3 regions of the Zymobacter palmae genome follow, and region 3 is predicted to be linked to each of the others. Evidence: predicted binding sites of a transcription regulator. Region 3 holds the regulator's gene; each other region holds the start of a gene.
The links. The regulator LexA, encoded in region 3, represses DNA repair genes until DNA is damaged. The targets are predictions, from matches to a motif close to TACTGTNTANNTANACAGTA.
Positions count from the first base shown of each region.

Region 1: the regulator LexA is predicted to act here: its motif matches at 3,560-3,579, upstream of dinB (DNA polymerase IV).
Region 2: the regulator LexA is predicted to act here: its motif matches at 4,294-4,313, upstream of ruvA (Holliday junction branch migration protein RuvA).

Region 1 covers NZ_AP018933.1:1,074,371-1,081,158, forward strand. The annotation lists gene ZBT109_RS04725 (ribonuclease J) at 1-810, opposite strand, end outside; gene purU (formyltetrahydrofolate deformylase) at 1,014-1,859, shown strand; gene dinB (DNA polymerase IV) at 2,477-3,535, opposite strand; gene ZBT109_RS04740 (histone-like nucleoid-structuring protein, MvaT/MvaU family) at 4,055-4,429, shown strand; gene ZBT109_RS04745 (FlhC family transcriptional regulator) at 5,096-5,620, opposite strand; gene ZBT109_RS13755 (flagellar transcriptional regulator FlhD) at 5,617-5,973, opposite strand; gene ZBT109_RS04755 (histidine phosphatase family protein) at 6,165-6,734, shown strand.
Region 2 covers NZ_AP018933.1:1,577,767-1,584,554, forward strand. The annotation lists gene tolA (cell envelope integrity protein TolA) at 1-214, opposite strand, end outside; gene ZBT109_RS13820 (hypothetical protein) at 760-996, shown strand; gene ZBT109_RS07090 (lysozyme inhibitor LprI family protein) at 1,629-2,024, opposite strand; gene ybgC (tol-pal system-associated acyl-CoA thioesterase) at 2,140-2,544, opposite strand; gene ruvB (Holliday junction branch migration DNA helicase RuvB) at 2,556-3,575, opposite strand; gene ruvA (Holliday junction branch migration protein RuvA) at 3,572-4,228, opposite strand; gene ruvC (crossover junction endodeoxyribonuclease RuvC) at 4,378-4,917, opposite strand; gene ZBT109_RS07115 (YebC/PmpR family DNA-binding transcriptional regulator) at 4,914-5,663, opposite strand; gene aspS (aspartate--tRNA ligase) at 5,769-6,788, opposite strand, start outside.
Region 3 covers NZ_AP018933.1:2,109,698-2,116,485, forward strand. The annotation lists gene ZBT109_RS09430 (thiazole synthase) at 1-258, shown strand, start outside; gene thiH (2-iminoacetate synthase ThiH) at 273-1,502, shown strand; gene thiE (thiamine phosphate synthase) at 1,499-2,167, shown strand; gene ZBT109_RS09445 (lysylphosphatidylglycerol synthase domain-containing protein) at 2,424-3,416, opposite strand; gene ZBT109_RS09450 (hypoxanthine-guanine phosphoribosyltransferase) at 3,488-4,069, opposite strand; gene lexA (transcriptional repressor LexA) at 4,488-5,114, shown strand; gene ZBT109_RS09460 (hypothetical protein) at 5,425-5,676, opposite strand; gene ZBT109_RS09465 (HAD-IIB family hydrolase) at 5,892-6,650, opposite strand; gene ZBT109_RS09470 (DMT family transporter) at 6,773-6,788, opposite strand, start outside.

The DNA.
Region 1 (6,788 bases), 1.0 Mb from region 3:
TGCAATCTGAATCATGCGCTGCATGGCACGGCCCGCAATGGCGATGCGGCGCCCGCAGGCCTGAGCGGCCTGCGCCGCTGCGTGGATACGGGCCAAATTGCTGGCAAAACAGCTGACGACCACCCGCCCTTTGCATTGTGCGATGGTGTTCTTTAGCGTTTCAGCAACGACGGCCTCGCTAATGGAATGCCCCGGTTCCATCGCGTTGGTGGAGTCGCCTACGACCAGCGATATAGGGGCCAAGGCGCGGAAGACTTCCTCGCTGCTGGCCGGCCCGAGCAGTGGCGCAGGGTCGATCTTCCAGTCGCCAGTGTGCAGTACGCGATGCGCTGGCGTGGTTAGCAGCAGCGCACAGCTTTCGGGAATGGAATGGGTGACCGGCAGCGAGCGCAGGGTGAATTCACCTGCTTCGAAGGCTTCGCCAGGCTGGAATGTCTTGATGGCATGCGTCGAAAGACCGCGCTCCGAGAAGCGGTAGCGCAGCATGGCGGCGACTAATGGCGTGGCCCAGATCGCGCACCCCCAGTGCGGCCAGAGCCATGTGATGGCACCGATATGATCTTCGTGGCCGTGCGTGATGACGAGTGCGTCAGGCGTGATGCCTTCCTTGACAAGAGGTGCGATATCCGGCATCTGAACAGGGGTGCCCGGTAGGTCCTTTCGCAGCGCCATACCGCAGTCGATAGCCACCCAGGACGACGCATGGCCGTAGAGCGTCAGGTTCATGCCTATTTCGCCGCAGCCTCCCAGAAAGAGGATATCGAGCGGTGGGCGTTGACGTGGACGTATCTGTACCTGAGGTCGGTTCATTGTGCTGTCTATCGGCAAAGGGTGTTCCAATATACCTGACTCGGCAGGTTCCGGCAGCATTGATTGCCCGTACGCAAGTGCGGGGATATTCGTTACACTTTATGTAAGGTCGCCAGAAGCAACGGCTTATAGAAGCATTGCTCCTTGCACAACATCAATGTCATGGATCGTTGATCCCGTTTATTTCGCAGGCCTTGTTCATCATGTCTCATACCTATCGCTTGATCGTTTCCTGTCCTGACCGTGTGGGTATCGTTGCGCGCGTTTCTGGTTTTATTGCCGAACACGGCGGCTCCATTCTCGAAGCGGCTCAGCACTCCGATGTCATCGAAAACCGTTTCTTCATGCGCTACGAAATCGCATTCGAGTGCGATGCTGAGCATATCCGTCAGGGCTTTGCCCCCATTGCCGAAGAGTTCGGTATGAAGTGGCGTTTGCATGACGTGGCCGAACGCCCGCGCGTTGTCGTGATGGTTTCCAAGATGGCGCACTGCTTGGTCGATCTGCTGTACCAGAATGCGACAGGTGAATTGCCGGGCGATATCGTGGCCGTCATTTCCAACCACGACGACCTGCGCGGAATGACGGAATGGCATAATATTCCCTTCCATCACGTGGCAGTGGACAAAGACAACAAGCAACCTGCTTTCGACAAGGTTGCTGAACTGGTCGACAGCTACAACTGCGATACATTGGTGCTGGCGCGTTACATGCAGATTTTGCCGCCGGTGCTGTGCGAGCGCTATCGTGGCCGAGTCATCAATATTCATCATAGCTTCTTGCCGTCCTTTGTGGGTGCGCGTCCCTATCACCAAGCCTATGATCGTGGTGTCAAACTGATCGGAGCTACCTGCCACTACGTTACGGAAGTGCTGGATGCGGGTCCCATCATCGAACAGGATATTCAGCGTGTAACGCATACCTGCCTGCCGGATGATCTTGTCCGTTTGGGGCGCGATGTCGAACGCCGCGTGCTGACGCGCGGTCTGCATTGGCATCTCGAAGACCGCGTACTGTTGAACGGTAATCGTACGGTTGTATTTAGCTAACACCCTCGCGTTTGCTGTTACGGGTCGCGCAAGGTAAAAGAAGAGAAGGCGCCACGGTGGAATGCTTCACAGTGGCGCCTTCTCTGTCTGTCTTGATGCTGACATGGTTGCGTCGACCTTGTTCGAAAAATGACGTGTGTCACTGCTCAACCTCTTTTCATTTCTCTTCCATAATATCTATCCGTGCATACTGCCTAATGGTCGACGGCCTAACGCTATTTTCTTTTGTTGGTTCGGATTTCGTTCGTACAACATTTTTAACTGAGAAACTCTCTGTCGAAGGAGGATCTGGTGGGTAGTAGATCGGCTGTATCTGATGACTGAGGAGCGTTACTTGCTTCGTTATGGTGCGGAGCGTGATATGTCATACGTGCAGCAACGCCCAGAGGCTATGTGGTAGCTTCGTGAGCGAAAGTAAAGGCGGCAGCATGGATTGGTATTGAGCTAATGAGTTATGCCTATCCCTATTCCTATATAAAAAGGTAAACAGACTGAATGGCCGACGTTTTTTGTTGAGTCAGTTGATCTTCGTTTTCTCGGCAGTGCAGTAACCTTTACTTATATATAGGTAAATAATAAAAGCGTTTATGAAGTGATGAATAGTGCAGAGTCGTCTCCTATGCGCCGCCCGTAGGGAACAGCGATAGCTGATGGGGATCATCCTGTTCCGCTAACCGTACTCCCACGCCTAACAGTCTCACCGGGCGGCTGCGGCGTTGCCAAGCCTGCTCGAACAGTTCGCGAAAGCGGCTATCGGTCATCTGGTGATCCAGCGTTTCCATGGTGGTGTGAGTGAAGTCGTCAAAACGAATCTTGACGAAGAGCTTGCGCAGGCGAGGGGAGCCGTGATGAGCGACGCGCTCCTGCAGGCGTGTAATCAGTAGTTGAAGTGCTTGCCAGCAGTCATCTTGCCCGATGATATCCTGAGGGTAGGTGGTTTCGACGCTGATGGATTTGCGGACATGTACGCTTTCCACCGGGCGTTCATCTACTCCACGGGCAAGTTCATAGAGGCGCTGACCGAACCGCCCAAATCGATCCAGCAATATGGACAGAGGCACATCGCGCAACTGCAAGCAGGTGGTGATGCCCATGTCTTCAAGACGACCGCGAGTGCTGGGGCCGACGCCCGGCAGATACCGGACGTCAAGCGCTGCGATGAAGTCATCACATTCGCTGGGAGTAAGCACGAACAGGCCGTCGGGTTTTCGCCAATCGCTGGCAATCTTGGCGAGAAAGCGGTTGGGAGCAACACCCACCGATACTGTGATACCGGTGCGGGCCTTGATGGTGTGTTTCAGCCATTGCGCCATCCAAGTGCCGCTTCCCTTGAAGCGCTCGACATCGCTGATGTCCAGATAGGCTTCATCGAGCGACAGCGGTTCGACGATATCGGTGAGCTCGTGGAAGATGGCCTGGATCTGGCGTGACACGGCACGGTAGCGGGGAAAGTCTGGACGAATGACCTTGAGCTGAGGGCATAGGCGTAGAGCGTGAGCGGTCGGCATGGCAGAGCGAACACCGTAGCGACGGGCGACATAATTGCTGGTGGCGATAACGCCGCGCTGGTCGGCCTGGCCGCCGATGGCAATGGGCACGTTGGCCAATGACGGGTTGTCGCGCATTTCTACGGCAGCATAAAAACAATCACAGTCGACATGCAGTATCTTTCTCATGATGACCACGGTTTTTTAAAAAGAAGGTGTATATATAACCAGTATCCGGTAATAGCGGTATCATGGCAAGACGCTTTGGCGAAGGCAGTAGGGAAAAAGTTATAATAAGGTATCGAGTAGTAAGTTTCTGTGATTGCCGTTGTGGCTGCATATCGAATCAGGGAAAGTAAGTGGTTATGTGTTCCTTGATGAAAATAGATCAATGTTGGACTGATGCTCAAAAAGTGAGGATGGAATTTCAAAAAAGTACAACCGGGATTTTGTCAGGATTTTGAAAAATGCATTAAGAGAAGCTATTCTTGATTGCATGCAGGAGATTCCTGTCATAAATTTAGGAAGTACACTAGGCGAAGTCAGAAATTATGCTGTATACTTCTCCTCGCCCTGAACGAAGTTGCAGATATACGTACCGCATGTTGGTGTCATTACGTACATTGATATGAAGGCTACTTTGCTTCTCTGCCCTATCGTTCGACAAGATTCCGATTAGTGAATGTCCCCTTTTTCTGGAGTAACGCTATGTCCCTGCTTACTGATTACACGCTTAAACAGCAACAGATCGAACAACTCAAAACTGAACTGCAGAAACTCGAACAAGACGAACGTCTTAAAAACGAGATCGAGTTCAAAAACCGTCTTGAAGCACTGATGAAAGACTACGGTAAAAGCGCTCGCGACGTCATCGCTACGCTGGATCCGCGCGGTGAAGTTGCTAACCGTGAAGCAACCAAAGGCGGCAAAGCGGCAGGCACTCGTCGCAAACGTAAGCTGAAAGTCTACAGCAACCCGCACAATGGTGAAGTCATCGAAACTCGCGGTGGCAACCACAAGCAGCTGAAAGAATGGAAAGAGCAGTACGGCAGCGACGTTGTCGAAAGCTGGCTGCAGAGCTGATTACCTGTTTAAGGTAATCCCTGCTCAAAAAGAGACCCTGCATTGCAGGGTCTCTTTTTTTATGCAATATCACTCCGTCTCGTTTCATCAGTAGGGTGTTCTATTCAACGCACTGCTATTACGTTCTACCTGACACGAGAACATAGCGTTATGCTATTTATGCATCAGAGAGAGGATAAGCGCTATTTAATCTGTATCGATCATTAACGATACCTGCGGACTTATGCCTATGCGTTGCGTATGGCAGATCCGCATGGTGTGTTGTGTAATGGTGCAATTGAGGCAACGCGTACGCCATTAACATAAGAGAAGGCTAAGGTTATGGTGATATGTGCATAGGAGATCTAAATTTGCAGTGCCTCGCCACGTTTCTTGACATATCTCAAGATAAATCAGCTCACCCATATGTCACTTCCTGCCTTTAGCGCTTATTGCTTGCCTAGTTATCGTTGTGGCGTGCATTTTCCTGCGCTTTCAATTAAGGCTTAAATTCTTGCACATTCCTTTTCCATGTACCATTCACCGTTGCTTAATAGCGTTCCAGCCATAGGTATCGCCACAGGACTTTCTCTTAAAGATGGTCATGAGGGGTGCAATAGCGCGTAATGGGACGGTGCCCCTTGGGGATGCCCGCTTAAAAGGGAAGGGCGCCGTTATTAGCGTGGATTATGTGTGTAGTTGTTTTGAACGGTGTCGATAGCCCGCATGTGAGGGCGTATGGCAGATACCACAGGTAAAGTTGTTGCTGGGTTGATAAGCGGCACTGATATAGCAGGCCTGGCAGCGGTGGCAGGGTGTCAGCTGCAGTATCTGGCTGCGGCAGAAGCGCAGCAGTGTCCATGCGCGTGCCATGCTTAATAGCGTCTCGCTGTCGTCGAAGCAGGCCAGCTCTGACAGATAGTGGCGATAGGCGGCAGTCAAACGCTCGGGTGCGGTCAGCTTAGTCCTCATCAGGTCGACATAGAGGTTGGCGAACAGCGAGGCGTGAATGTTGGGACGCCACTGCAGGAACCAGTCTGCTGAGAAGGGCAGTACACCTCTGGGCGGGCGTTGGCCTGTATGCTCAATGTACATGCGGCGTAGCATGGGGACACTCAACCCCGTTTCCAGCGCAATGATGCTAACGGGGGTATTCAGCTCGACGAATTGCAGGGCCACCTGTGTTTGGTGGCAACGGCGTAGCAAGCTCATGTCGCGTCTCCCCACAGTACATCAAGTGTTGCATTCTTGCCGTGCTCATGGTGGCGCTGAGAGGCTTTCAGAATGGCGGCGTGGGCACGGTGCGCATCCACCAAGTGAGCGGGTGCCTGCAGTCGTTGTCGGAGCTGATCGGCGTTGGTGATGGTGAAATCGCACAGCATGCGGTGTGTATTGCTGAGATTGACTAGCTGATGGCTATCGAGCGAGACCAATAGATCAGCGATCTCTTCACTGATATTGAAGACATAGCGTGCCTTCAGTGGATCGGTAAGCAGCTGGTGCTGCAGCATGGAAAGGTAATGAAAATTAAATGAAATGATCTCGTGTTGTACCGACATGAGCATGGCATGTGGCTCCTTTGTTATGGTGCGAGATGGTGGCATGCCATAAAAATGGCATGCTGACAGTCGGTCTTTCTGTTCATGCCCCCAAGGGTGATATGCTAGCGTTGAGTCTATGAACCTAGGGGTGAGCTGCCTCGTTGAGAGCAGCTTTCCAGATAGTGCGTTGATGGTTAAGGAATACCCTGCTTGTGATGTCATCATTACCGAGTTTGTCCCCCCTCCCTTTTATATTCGTCCGCCACGGTGAAACGTTTTACAATTTTGAAAAACGCGTGGCAGGAAGCCGCAACGTACCGCTGACTCCGAAAGGGGAAGCGCAGGCCTTGAATGCGCGTCAGGTGCTCACGGATATCGCTGACCCTTTCGTGGTTTCCAGTACGCTGGATAGGGCAATCAAGACGGCACGCATCGCGATGCCGGATCATGAGCCGATGACGTTGGCGGGGCTATGCGAGCGCGACTGGGGGCCCTTGCAAGGCAACTCTATTCCGGACCAGATGCCGTACGTTGAAGCGGTCGACGGTGTCGAGTCATGGGAAGATTTTCAGACACGTGTCATCAACGCCATTAACGAGGCGCAACGGCTGGCACAGGGGCGTCCTGTCATTATCTTTGCGCATGCGGGAGTGTTTCGCGTGGTGAGGATGGCAACGCAAGGGCATCTTGAAGGCAAGCGCCTCCCTAACGCGTCACCGGTCAAGCTGCTGCCTGCTGGCGATACATGGGAAATGATTCCCTTGCAGCCCGAAGACTGGGCGTGAGGTCTTGTTGTTACCTGATAGATCCTACTGTATTGGTCGGGTAATAATGCCTAT
Region 2 (6,788 bases), 530 kb from region 3:
GTGCCGCCTGTGAAGCAGGCGCACTCCGATCGGGCTGCGGCACACCGCTATCGACGCCCACCAGCGTAGCCTGTACTAGCGGCTGCGGTGGCTCAGCATCCGATGGAAAATTCCAGTGAACGGCCAGTGCGGTGAAAAGAGCACCGTGCAGTCCCAGCGCCAACAGAATCGGCACGCCCAGTCCTGAGCGGCCTGTAGAACGTCTGTCCTTCATTTCCGAGTCCTTCGTACACGGCCTGTCATCCATTCGATAGCCCCTACAATAGCCGCATTCCTGACTGCAGATCGACTACAGCCATAAAAATCGTAGCGCATACAACGGACTCGTGACATGGCAGCGATAGGTATCATGGTAGTCGTGCAGAGCATAGCCGCACCAGCCCAGCATATGTGAAATAATGAAGAACGCAAAACGCATTTCATCCTAAATTGCTGTTAATCATGCGCTTTCAGAAGGCTTTCTGAAAAGACAGTTGTCTCAATGTGACCATATTGTGAGAAATCGCTCGCAAAAATAGCCTGTCTAGCGCGGTGAGAAACAAAGAGAAGCCGACATCATAATGACCGAAGAGGTTCGCTGTGACGCTAAGGTGCATGGTCAAAGAATAATAGCGATAGCCCAGACCTCATACTGGTATCGTGCGTCCCAGAGCACAACAGCATGCATACCCATGCGAACATCACTCACCATTCCAGCACACGCACTACCTCAAGGCTCCCGCCCACACTAGACATGCCTTTGATTGGCGATAGACACAAATGTTCATTACCCACAACACGGGAAAATGCTTAACACTTCTGCTGCGGGTGCTGCGGGTGCTGCGGGTGCTGCGGGTGCTGCGGGTGCTGCGGGTGCTGCGGGTGCTGCGGGTGCTGCGGGTGCTGCGGGTGCTGCGGGTGCTGCGGGTGCTGCGGGTGCTGCGGGTGCTGCGGGTGCTGCGGGTGCTGCGGGTGCTGCGGGTGCTGCGGGTGCTGCGGGTGCTGCGGGCACGATGATAGCCTTCAAAGGAAGGCGCAAGGTATTTTATCATCATACAATAATAAGCAGGCAGCCCCATTTATAACATTAAATTGTAATCACATCACAACACCTTCCCCCCTATTATTTTCATATCTATTCACTTTCCATTGATATCAAAACAACACCAACTTTTATCTAATAATCATAATCATTTGCCGCAATATAGGTTTTATAACTTATTTACCCTTATATTTTCTCATGTACGGAATTATCGCGGGGTATGGGTATGGGTATGGGTATGGGTATGGGTATGGGTATGGGTATGGGTATGGGTATGGGTATGGGTATGGGTATGGGTATGGGTATGGGTATGGGTATGGGTATGGGTATGGGTAATATTTAATTCATCATTGATAAAACACAAACGTCAGTCATGACAAATTAAAACCGCCACTGCATCTCGGTTATATGCCATTGTCATGGTGCAAAATATACGACGAGACAGTCCTCCACATGGGTAATATTAACGATTCCCAGCAGCATTATTACCACTATAAAAAGCCATTATTGTCGTAGTATTAAAAGGCGTTCCATTATTCCACTACCAATTTTAAAATACAGAACGCCAATTAGAGAGTCATTCTCAGAAAAATAACAATAAGAGAGATTAGTCAGCAGAAAAGGTACAGTTCACGCCCCCTTCAGGGCAGTTCTGCATCGCATCAAGCGCAACCGTTCGCTGACGGGAAGCCCCCGCGAGACAGTCGGTATAACTCATGGCATAGAGGGAGCCACCACGACCGGCATAGGACTGAAACTGGCAGTCGGCTTCTTGATACTCACGCCAGCGCTGCTGGGCCGTTTCAAGCAACTGGCGCTGGGCTACATCAGAGGTATGCTTCAGCACCGCTGAATAGGAAGCGCTCAAGGTGCTTTCTGCTTGACGGTAGTCGGCATAGGCACAGGCATTCATTTCAGCCTGAGTTTGAGCATCACCGCACTCGAGCGCTTCAACCAGGTGCAGCGGCATGAGAATCAGCAGTGCAACAGCAAGTGCTTTCATTGGAAACACCTTCCACACGGTTCGCGCAACGCCACTCAACCGTCAACAGGCGATAAGAATGACTACTGCCACCTTACTACCGACACTGCCAGACGATGTCAACTACAGCAGAACGCTATGCGGAAGGGGCAACGGCCGCCTGAAAGTGGTCGGGAAGCCGCATGGGGCGCTGGGTGTCCGCGCTAATGCAGGCAACATGCACCTGCCCTTCGCACAGGCATTCGCCGTCTTTTAGCACTCGCTGCGTGAAGGTAATGCGCGTGCGCTGACAGGCCGTAACGGAGGTTTCGACTACTAGCGGGTCATCAAGCATGGCCGGTCGCAAATAGCGACATTCCAGTCGACTAACGACCAGCTGTACCCCTTGTGCCAAAAGCTCACCCTGCTGAAGATTCAGATCCCGCAACCATTCCGTACGCCCACGTTCCATAAAGCGTAGGTAGTTGGCATAGAACACTATACCGCCCGCATCGGTATCTTCGATGTACACACGGATCGGGCATTCGTTAACATGGCTCATCCGCCGTCCCCCTATTCTGACGCGTCGCAGTCGGTCGGGTCGATTCCGAAGTGAAGATAGGCCTGCCGCGTGACCATGCGGCCTCGAGCCGTTCTCAAGATGAAGCCTTGCTGGATCAGATAAGGCTCAAGCACATCTTCAATGGTATCGCGCTCTTCGCTGATCGCGGCAGCCAAGCTATCGACCCCGACTGGCCCACCCTCAAACTTGTCGATCATGGTCATCAGCAACCGACGATCCATATGATCTAACCCGTGACGATCCACATGCAGCATATTCAGCGCCTGATCGGCAATGTCGGCGTTGAGGCGCCCATCACTGCGTACTTCCGTGAAGTCGCGTACGCGACGCAGCAGGCGATTGGCGATACGGGGGGTGCCGCGCGCACGGCGTGCAATTTCAGCGGCGCCTTCCTCATCGGCATCAACGCCAAGCAAACGTGCAGAGCGCGATACGATATGGGTTAGATCCGCAACGTTATAGAATTCCAGCCGCTGTACAATGCCGAAGCGATCGCGCAGTGGCGATGTTAGCAGACCAGCACGGGTCGTCGCGCCAACCAGCGTAAACTTGGGCAGGTCGATCTTGATTGAGCGCGCAGCGGGCCCTTCTCCAATCATGATATCGAGTTGGTAGTCTTCCATCGCCGGATACAGTACTTCTTCGACGGCGGAAGACAGGCGATGGATCTCATCAATGAACAGTACATCGCCCGGCTCCAGGCTGGTCAGCATGGCCGCCAGATCGCCGGCCTTTTCGAGCACCGGCCCGGACGTCGACTTGATATCGACGCCCATCTCTTCAGCGATGATGTTAGCTAGCGTGGTCTTGCCTAAGCCTGGAGGACCAAAGATCAAGGTGTGATCCAGACTGTCACCTCGACGGCGTGCGGCCTGAATGAAGATATCAAGCTGCTCGCGCACGCGCGGCTGGCCGACATAGTCGCTGAGCTGGCGCGGGCGAATGGCATGATCAAGCCGCCCTTCTCGAGGCAGCTCGTCAGCGGCGATTAGTCGATCGGACTCAATCATGAGCGCGTCCCTCTAGGCGTGCTGCCCGAGATTTTACGCGTCAGCGCCTGCTTGATCAGTGCCTCGGTGGAATCCGCCGCATCCAGCCCATTCAGCATTCGCGCTGCTTCGGTAGGCTTATACCCTAATGCGATCAGCGCCGCCTCGGCATCGGCATAGTGATCGGAAGCCACATCCGGGGGCGCAGCATCTTCATCAAGCGCCGCCAACATGTCTCCTCCCTGCGGCACCCCCATCTTGAGCTCAGGCCACTTTTCAAGGCGATCACGCATTTCAATGATCAGACGCTCGGCAGTCTTTTTGCCGACACCCGGCAATTGGGTCAATGCTTTGGTGTCGCTATCCAGCAGACAGCGCACCAGCTGGGCACGGTCCATCCCCGACAAAATCGCCAGTGCCATGCGTGGCCCTACGCCGGAAATTTTGATCAGTTCACGGAAAAGGCGTCGTTCGGTGTCATTGCTAAAGCCGTACAGCAGCTGCGCATCTTCGCGCACCACCATATGAGTGAACAGTACCGCGGTTTCTCCCAGCACAGGCAGCGCCAGAATGGTATTGATCGGCGCTTCGACTTCATACCCTACGCCCTGTACATCAATCACTACCAGCGGAGGCTGCTTTTCGATCAGAATGCCACGGAGCCGACCTATCATGAGCGTCCTCGTTCATCGGAAAAAGAGAATAACGGGCAGGAATTACCACGCTTATAGCATGCACTTACTGTACATCAATACATGGCATCAATGAAGGCAGATAATATAGGCGTGCTATGCAGGATAGCCCTTTCCGCGAAGTATTACGCTCAGGGCTGGTAGTGGCGCCAGCTACTGCGGCTGCCTTGTCGACGGGTGGGCGCACTGCCGCCTCGTCGCACCAAACCACGCTGGGTATAGAAATGAGTCAATGCAATGGCCAACGCATCTGCCGCATCCGATTGAGGCAGTCCTTCAAGGCGCAGCGTGGAAGCTACTAGCCGTTGAACGGCTTCCTTATCGGCACCACCGTGCCCAGTCACACACTGCTTAACGAGGCGAGCGGCATACTCATGAACAGGCAGTCCATGATTAGCCGCACAAACGATCGCACTGCCACGAGCCTGCCCCAGCTTGAGCGCAGAGTCAGGGTTCTTAGCCATGAAGACCTGTTCAATGGCGACTTCTGCCGGTACATGGCGCGCAATAATATCGCTGACGCCGGCATAGACCTGCGCTAATTTCTGCGCCAGCGTATCCGCCTGAATGCGAATATAGCCGCTATCGATGTACCGCGGCGAACCGTGGCTGACGTCGATGACGCCAAATCCGGTGCGCCGCGATCCAGGGTCGATACCCAGTATGATCACTCGAGCTCCGCGAGGATGGCGTCGTCGAAGTCAGCGTTGCTGTATACGTTCTGGACATCGTCCAGATCTTCCAGCATATCAACCAGTTTGATGATCTTGGACGCAGTATCGACGTCGCTGATCTCGCTGTAGTTATCGGGGAACATGCCCACTTCACTGTCTTCGGCTTTCAGTCCCGCCGCTTCCAGTGCGTCCTTGACGTCGCCGAAGCTCTTGACGTCAGTTGCAACGTCGATGGAACCATCATCGTTGATGATGACGTCTTCGGCACCCGCTTCTAGCGCCGCTTCCATGATGGCTTCTTCATCGCTGCCCGCCGGGAAGCTGATGTTGCCGCGACGCGTGAACATGAACGCTACGGAACCCGAGGTCCCGAGGTTACCGCCGTTCTTGGTGAACGCGTGGCGAACTTCGGAAGCCGTACGGTTGCGGTTATCCGTCATGCATTCGACCAGTACCGCAACGCCCGCTGCACCGTAACCTTCGTAGGTCAGCTCTTCCATGTTGTCGGCTTCGGTATTGCCGGCACCACGGTCGATGGCACGCTGCATGGTGTCTTTGGTCATATTGCTAGACAGGGCTTTATCGATCGCAGCGCGGAGACGCGGGTTAGCGTTCGGATCAGCACCACCCTGACGCGCCGCGATGGTCAGCTCGCGAATCAGTTTGGTAAAGATCTTACCGCGCTTGGCATCCTGTGCTGCCTTGCGGTGCTTGGTGTTAGCCCACTTACTATGGCCTGCCACAGCTACCTCCTCGAAATGAATGAAAAGGGGTCACTCACCCTGTCGGTCGTGACCCGAAGTGGCACCGGCAACGTCCCCGGTGCCTAACCAATGACGCTATGTCGCTCAGGCGTCGCGCTTACGCAGACGCAGGTTGAGTTCCTTGAGCTGAGCCTCGCTGACTTCTCCCGGGGCATCGGTCAGCGGACATGCTGCACTCTGCGTTTTCGGGAAAGCGATAACGTCACGAATCGTGCTGGCGCCCGTCATCAGCATGACCAGACGGTCAAGACCAAAGGCCAGACCACCGTGAGGCGGCGCACCGTACTGGAGCGCATCCAGCAGGAAGCCGAATTTCTCTTCTGCTTCTTCTTCGCTAATGCCCAGCACTTCGAATACCGCGCGCTGCATATCCTGTTCATGGATACGGATGGAACCACCGCCCAGTTCTGTACCGTTCAGCACCATATCGTAAGCGCGGGACAGTGAATCGCCCGGGTTAGCACGGAATTCTTCCACGGAGCACGCCGGTGCAGTGAACGGGTGGTGGCACGCGGACAGTTTGCCGCTGTCGTCTTTTTCGAACGTTGGGAAGTCGACAACCCACAGCGGCGCCCAGCGCTGCGTGTAGAGGTTCAGATCTTCACCCAGGCGAACGCGCAGAGCACCCAGCGCTTCGTTGACGATGCGTGTACGGTCGGCGCCAAAGAAGATGATGTCGCCGTCCTGTGCATCCAGACGCTCCATCAGCTCGTCGATGACATCTGTCATGAACTTGACGATCGGCGACTGCAAGCCGTCAAGACCGGCTTTGCGATCATTGACCTTGATCCATGCCAGACCTTTCGCGCCGTAGATGCTGACGAAGTTGGTGTATTCGTCGATTTCCTTACGCGACAGCTTGGCACCGCCCGGCACTTTGAGCGCCGCAACGCGACCGTTGTCATCCTTGGCAGGGCCAGAGAAGACTTTAAAGTCAACGCGGCTCATCAGATCAGAGATATCGATCATTTCGAGCGGGATGCGCATATCAGGCTTGTCGGAACCAAAGCGATGCATGGCTTCACTGTACGGCATGCGATCAAACTTGGCCGGCAGTTCGACATCCAGCACGTTCTTGAAGAGGTTGCGAATCATGTCTTCAGT
Region 3 (6,788 bases):
GAGCAAGCACAGGTACCCGTCGTCGTCGACGCGGGTATCGGCCGCCCCAGCCAAGCGGTGGAAGCATTGGAAATGGGCGCCGATGCCGTACTGGTAAATACCGCCATCGCCTCGGCCGCCGATCCCGTGCAGATGGCCCACGCTTTCCGCCTCGCTGTCGAAGCAGGCGAACTGGCACGCTCTAGCCGCCCTGGCGCGGTCACATGGCAGGCACAGGCCTCCAGCCCGCTGACCTCTTTTCTCGACACGCTGAACTGAAGGAGCCTCACTGCATGAGCCGTTCATTTTTCGGTGAGCTGCACCAGCTCGACTGGCAGGACATCACCCTGCGCATCAATGCCATGACGGCAGCCGACGTTCAGCGTGCCCTGACCACCCCATCCCCGGACGCCCATGATCTGATGGCGCTGATCTCACCCGCCGCTGATGGGTTTCTCGAACAGATGGCCCAGCGTGCGCAGGCCCTTAGCCGCCAGCGCTTCGGCAGCACCATTGGCATGTACGTGCCGCTGTACCTGTCAAACATGTGCGCCAACAACTGCAGCTACTGCGGTTTCTCTTCGCACAACAGGATCACCCGCAAAATTCTGAGCGGAGAAGAGATTGAGCGGGAATGCGAGGCGATCAAGGCACTGGGGTTCGATCAGGTCGTAATCGTGACAGGAGAACACCCCAAGAAAGTCGGCATGGCGTACTTCCGCGAGCATCTGCCACGCATTCGCCGCCACTTCAGTCATCTGATGATGGAAGTGCAACCGATGCGAATTGAGGACTACACCGAGCTGCGCACGCTGGGTGTCGATACGGTGCTGGTGTATCAGGAAACCTACCATCCGGCGCTGTACGATCAGCACCACCTCAGCGGCTTCAAGACCGACTTCCAGTGGCGACTGGAAACCCCCGACCGGTTGGGCCTTGCCGGCATGAGCAAGATCGGTCTAGGTGCACTGCTTGGGCTGTCCGCCGATTGGCGCACCGACTGCTTCATGATGACGGAGCACCTACGCTATCTGCGCGAGCGCTATTGGCAGAGCCGCTTCTCGATATCGTTCCCGCGCCTGCGTCCCTGTGAGGGCGGCATCACCCCCGCGGCACTGGTTACTGAACGCCATCTGGTACAGCTCATCTGTGCCTATCGCATCGCATTTCCCGATGTCGAGCTGTCGCTGTCGACCCGCGAATCCGCACGCTTCCGCGACCATGTTGCGCCGCTAGGCATCACCAGCATCAGCGCGTTCTCCCAGACACAACCGGGCGGCTATGCCAATACCCACGATCATCATCTCGAACAGTTCACACCAGACGATCACCGTACCCCCGAGCAGGTCGCCGAGGCCCTGCGCCAGTCAGGGCTACAGCCAGTATGGAAGGATTGGGATGCCGGCTTCGGTCGCCAAGCACCTTCCATACGCTCGTCATCAGACAGCAGCGACACCCTGAGCGAACACCCGCATCCCGTGCGCCACACGCGCCCCGCCACCCACGAGGAGCAGCAGGCATGACCGTCACCTCAACGCTCACACGCCCCCACCTCGACCTATCCCTCTACCTGGTCACGATCAGCCTTGATGAACGTGATGATGATCGCATCGTTGCCACCTGCCAGGCAGCCGTAGAAGGCGGTGCCACGCTGATCCAGCTGCGCGACAAGCACGCCACTACGGAGCAGCGCAGCGCACTCGCGCGCCGCATCATCGACGCCATTGGGCGTGCCGTACCGGTATTGGTCAACGACGATATCAACGCGGCGATAGCGGCTGATGCCGAAGGCGCACATATCGGTCAGGACGACCTGCCCCCCACCGTTGCCCGCCAGCGCCTCGGCCCCGATCGACTGCTGGGGCTAAGCGTCCACAACGATGCCGAGCTGGACTATGCCCTTGCGCAACCCGCAGGTACGCTGGACTACATCGGGCTTGGTGCGGTCTACCCGACCCAGACCAAGGAAGTGAAGGTGCTAGGGATCGACGGTCTACGTCATCTGGCGGCACGCGCACACGCGCACGGCCTGCCTTGCGTAGCGATTGGCGGCATCGGCGGTGAGCGCCTCAGCGACATCGCCACCACCGAAGCCGACGGCATTGCCGTGGTCAGTGCGATCTGCGCCCAGCCCGACCCCGCTGCTGCCGCGAAAGCCCTGCTGACACGTTGGAAACAGGCGCACTAAAAGACTGCTTCATAACCTAAGTGATTGCTTTTGCCCTTTCCAAAGACGGTTTCTACCGCAATGTTGTGGTTTGAAATCCTCCTAATGACATGGGTATTAGCGTTATGAAACATGCTCTAAGCACTGCACAGCCAGACCTCCGTGTCTTGCGGCATATCAACCGCTCGGCACCGCACCACTGGCAAAAACAGAAAAGGCGAGCCTCCGCAATGGAGAGCTCGCCTTTTCTTATCCTCGCCACGGATAGTCCGCTGTGCTACGACGTGCGGCGATGCCGCCGCAGCCTAACCAGTTCACAGCACAAGAGTGCCAGACAGGCCAGCACCAGTGGCAGCAGTACATAGATCGCGCGGTACAGCAGAATGGCCGCCAGCAGTGGTGCTTCACCTACTGAGCCTTTGAAAGCCGACAGAATGATCATCTCAAAGACGCCAAACCCGCCGGGAATATGGCTCAATACACCCGTCGCCAGCGCCAGCAGATACACCATCATGAACGTGGTGAAGGGAATATCGCCCGGAATCAGCAGGTACAGCACAGCCGACGCACAGATGACATCTAGCAGCGTAATCAGCAGCTGCAACGCGGACAGCACCATATTGGGCAGGCGAAACCGCCAGTGCCACAGATGAAACTGACGCGTGAACGGCGTCGGACAGTGCGCAGACCGGCGCGTGGCCAGAATGCCAACCAACAGCAGATAGCCCACCAGCACAGCAATGCCTATGCCAATAACCCAGCTGCGTGACAGGTGCAGTGCCTGCGCGGCCGCATCGACGTGAATCAGCGCCGCAACAGCGGCCAGTGGTGGCAACGCACAGCCCAGCGCTAGACTGACGAATGCCGACATACGCGCCACGTCGGCCGGTTCTATGCCGTGAGGAAAGTAGAGCCGATAACGCACCGCGCCGCCCGACAGCATTGACAGCCCAATCGCATTGCCCACTGCTGATGCGCATACACCCGCCATGACCAGCGCTCTCGACGGCACGCTGACGCCAGCATAGCGCGTCGCCGACCATTCATAGCCCAACAGCATCACATAGCTGCCGACCGCTGCCAGCACGGCCCCCACAATCCACTGTGGCGGCACGGCTATCAGCGCCGCATGCAGTTGGCTCAGATTAATGCTTCTGACCATCGACCAACAGGCATACACCGCGCCGATGAAGATCGCCACGATCAGGGCTACCCCCAGCTGGTGGCGATACTTCATCAGACGGCTCGACAGCTTCGACAGATTGCTCATTGAAAGATAGGCCTCACATTCAAAGTCACGGTCGAAGCGCCCTCACTGCGCACGCTCATGGGCAAGCGCCCTTATAGCCCTTTGGGCGCGAAAATACCCGGCGCGTTGCGCCAATAGCCCTTGTAGTCCATGCCGAAGCCGAACACGTAACGGTCTTCGACTTCCAGACCGCAGAAGTCGGCCTTCAGACCCGGCACGGCCTTGCGATCATGTTTCTTGTCGACCAGCACCGCAGAGGAGACGCTTGCAGCACCCGCTTCGCGGCAGTACTCCAGAATAGCCGCCAGCGTGGCACCTTCATCGAGAATATCGTCGATGACGACCACATGACGTCCTTTCATCGGCCGCTCGGGGGAAACGCGCCAGAACAATTCCCCACCGCTGGTCTTGCCGCGGTAGCGCGTCGCGTGCAGGTAATCGATTTCAAGCGGGAAGCCGAGACGCGTCAGCAAGTGACCCGTCGTGATGAGGCCACCGTTCATGACGCAGAAGCACAGCGGCAATTTGTCACCCAGCACTTCCGTCATGCGCGTCGCCATGGCGTCGAGTGCGGCGTCCACTTCTTCTTGCGTGACCAGACAGTCAGCCTGCGCCATCAGCGCATTCATATCCTGCACGTGGCGATGAGAATCAAAAATCGGATCGTCTTGCATTGCCAGAGTCTTGTTCAAATGTAAGTGGGATACGGCACTACCATGCCGAAAACAGAACACCTGACGAAGCCGGAGCCAGGTCAGGTGACGAGCGAAGCACATGGAGACAGCGGGCGCACCGCCTGAGCAAGCACACTATCGCTGCTGGCGGTATGCCGATGGCGCGGATACACAGTCCTTCGGACACGCGTTTGCCCGGAAGGTTTTCCCGGCGGCACGTTTTCCCTCTGATCCAAAGAAAAGAAGCCTCGTGCCGAACTGAAGTTCACGCATGCCACATGAGAACAAAACGCGCCCCATTCCCGTGCGGCGACTATTCTACCCCATAACGCGCCGTATGCTGCAATTGACTTGCGTGGCAGAATACACTGGATATAATCACAGAGATATTATTTCATCCAAGACGACAAGGCCTGTCATGACGAAACCACTCACTCGTCGCCAGCAGGAAGTCTTTGACTTCATCTGCGAGACGCTCGATACGCTGGGATATCCACCTACACGGGCAGAGATTGCGCGAGCGCTGGGGTTCCGCTCTGCCAACGCCGCCGAAGAACATCTGCGCGCCCTGAAACGCAAGGGCGTGATCGAAATGATCGCGGGCGCGTCACGCGGCATCCGCATCATCAAGCGCGACGAAGCGGCACCGACCGATACGCTGGCCATTGTAGGTCAGGTTGCGGCGGGTAGCCCTATTCTCGCCACCGAACACGTCGACCGCTACTGCCCGCTGTCGCCAGACTTCTTCTCGCCACGCGCGGATTATCTGCTGCGCGTCAAAGGGGTGTCGATGCAAGATGTTGGCATTCTGGATGGCGACCTGCTGGCGGTGCACAAGACGCAGGACGTGCACAACGGCCAAATCGTCGTGGCTCGCCTGGGCGATGACGTAACAGTCAAACGCTTCGAGCGTCAGGGCAATCATGTTCGCCTGATCGCAGAGAACCCGGACTTTGCACCGATTGAGGTGGATGTCACCCGCGATGCGCTGGAAATCGAAGGTATCGGGGTCGGCGTCATCCGCGGCGATCAGGGTCTGCACTGATCCCTCGCGATACGTCTAGCCGTAGATAGGTACACAAAAGGCGGGCAGGCCGTGTGAATCGGCCTGCCCGCCTTTCTTTTATTCTGTGCCGCGCCGATCATGGTGATCATCGGCATGACCTAGGATTCGCCCCCTAGGCACTCCCGCACACTATCTACTGAGCGCGGCTCATCGTGCAACCTGCTTAGAGCATGTTCCATAACGCCAATACCCATGTCATTGAAGGGCCTTCAAACCACAACATTGCGGTAGAAGCCTTCTATTTCAGAAAGGGTAAAAGCGATCACTTAGGTTATGAAACAGTCTTTTATTAATGCACGGTCACCGACTCTTCTTCGTCCTGCTCACTCAGCGTATCGTCACCGTCCCACAGCATCGAACGCGTGATAGCGTGGTCGATCATTTCCCGTGCGACATCGAAGCGGCTTCGCTGCAGCAGCTCCAGCGCCTGCTCGGAAAATCGAATGCTAACCAAAGGAGCTTCATCATCGCTATCGGTAGAACGAAGCACGACCTCACCGTCTGGAAGCTCTACGATCTCGAGAATCGCATTGTCGATCATGAATCACCTCTCATGGTAAAAAAACGACCATAGCGATTAGCGCCATGGTCGTTGTCTGACCACAGGGTACCACGACAGCGCAGCCCGTGCGACAGGCGAGGCGCAAGAATACCGCAGCACCATGCTCGGTGCGTTAGCACCGTGATGCCTTCATATTCCAGTAGATAGGCGCAGATACCCCTACCATTTTCTCGACAGTTCAGCGCTGATACGAATCAAGCCGCGACCTTGTCAGCCAGCGCGGTGATGGCCTGTGCTACCTCGTCGAACGCGACACGCTGATGAGGTGGTGTGGCCGGCTGGAATTCACCCACAACGACCGAGTGTGCTGCGCGGGCCAGCATGGCCTGATCGTTAAGGTCATTGCCGAAGATAATCGCCTGCTCGGGTGCAATCGCCAGCCGATCCAGCGCATTCACCTTATCGGTCTGACCGGGCATCAGATCGAAGCAGTGATCGAAACGGTGGAGCTTTTCGACGACATTGAAGGGCTGAGCACTCAGGTACTCTAACAGCGGTTCCCGCAGCGCCATATCGAGAATCAGGATCTTGTTAACCCCTTGCGCCATCACTGTATCGCGCTCGGCGGGAGGGAACGTGACGTTCAGTGAACGCACATAGTCGTGGAAATCATGCGCGATGGGCGAGAAACCGTACTGCCAGTGACTTTCCACTACATAGGCCGCACGGGCATTATCCAGCCACCCCAGCATGCTTGCCGCACTGTCGGCGTCGAATTTTTCATTGATCATAAACTCGCCGCGCTGCCACGCCATCCCACCATTACACCCCACCATCACAGCGTCATGCAGTTCATCTGGCAGCAGCGGCAGCATATCGCGCACAGGCCGTGCGGAAGCGAAAACCACCTGATAGTGTTCGCGCAGCGCCAACAGCGCCTCGGCGACGGAAGATGAAATCGGTTGCCCCGCCTGACTGATCGTACCGTCGATATCAAAAATAGCGTAACGCATGATTTTCCTTGATAAGTCGTACTGGATGAGAAGGAAGGTAGCCGCCCACGATCGCGCGCTATATTCTCCGTCGGCAACCCTGCATGTGCATAGAGAGCACCATGCGATTGTTTTCCGGCCGCTCAGTGCGCTTGAACG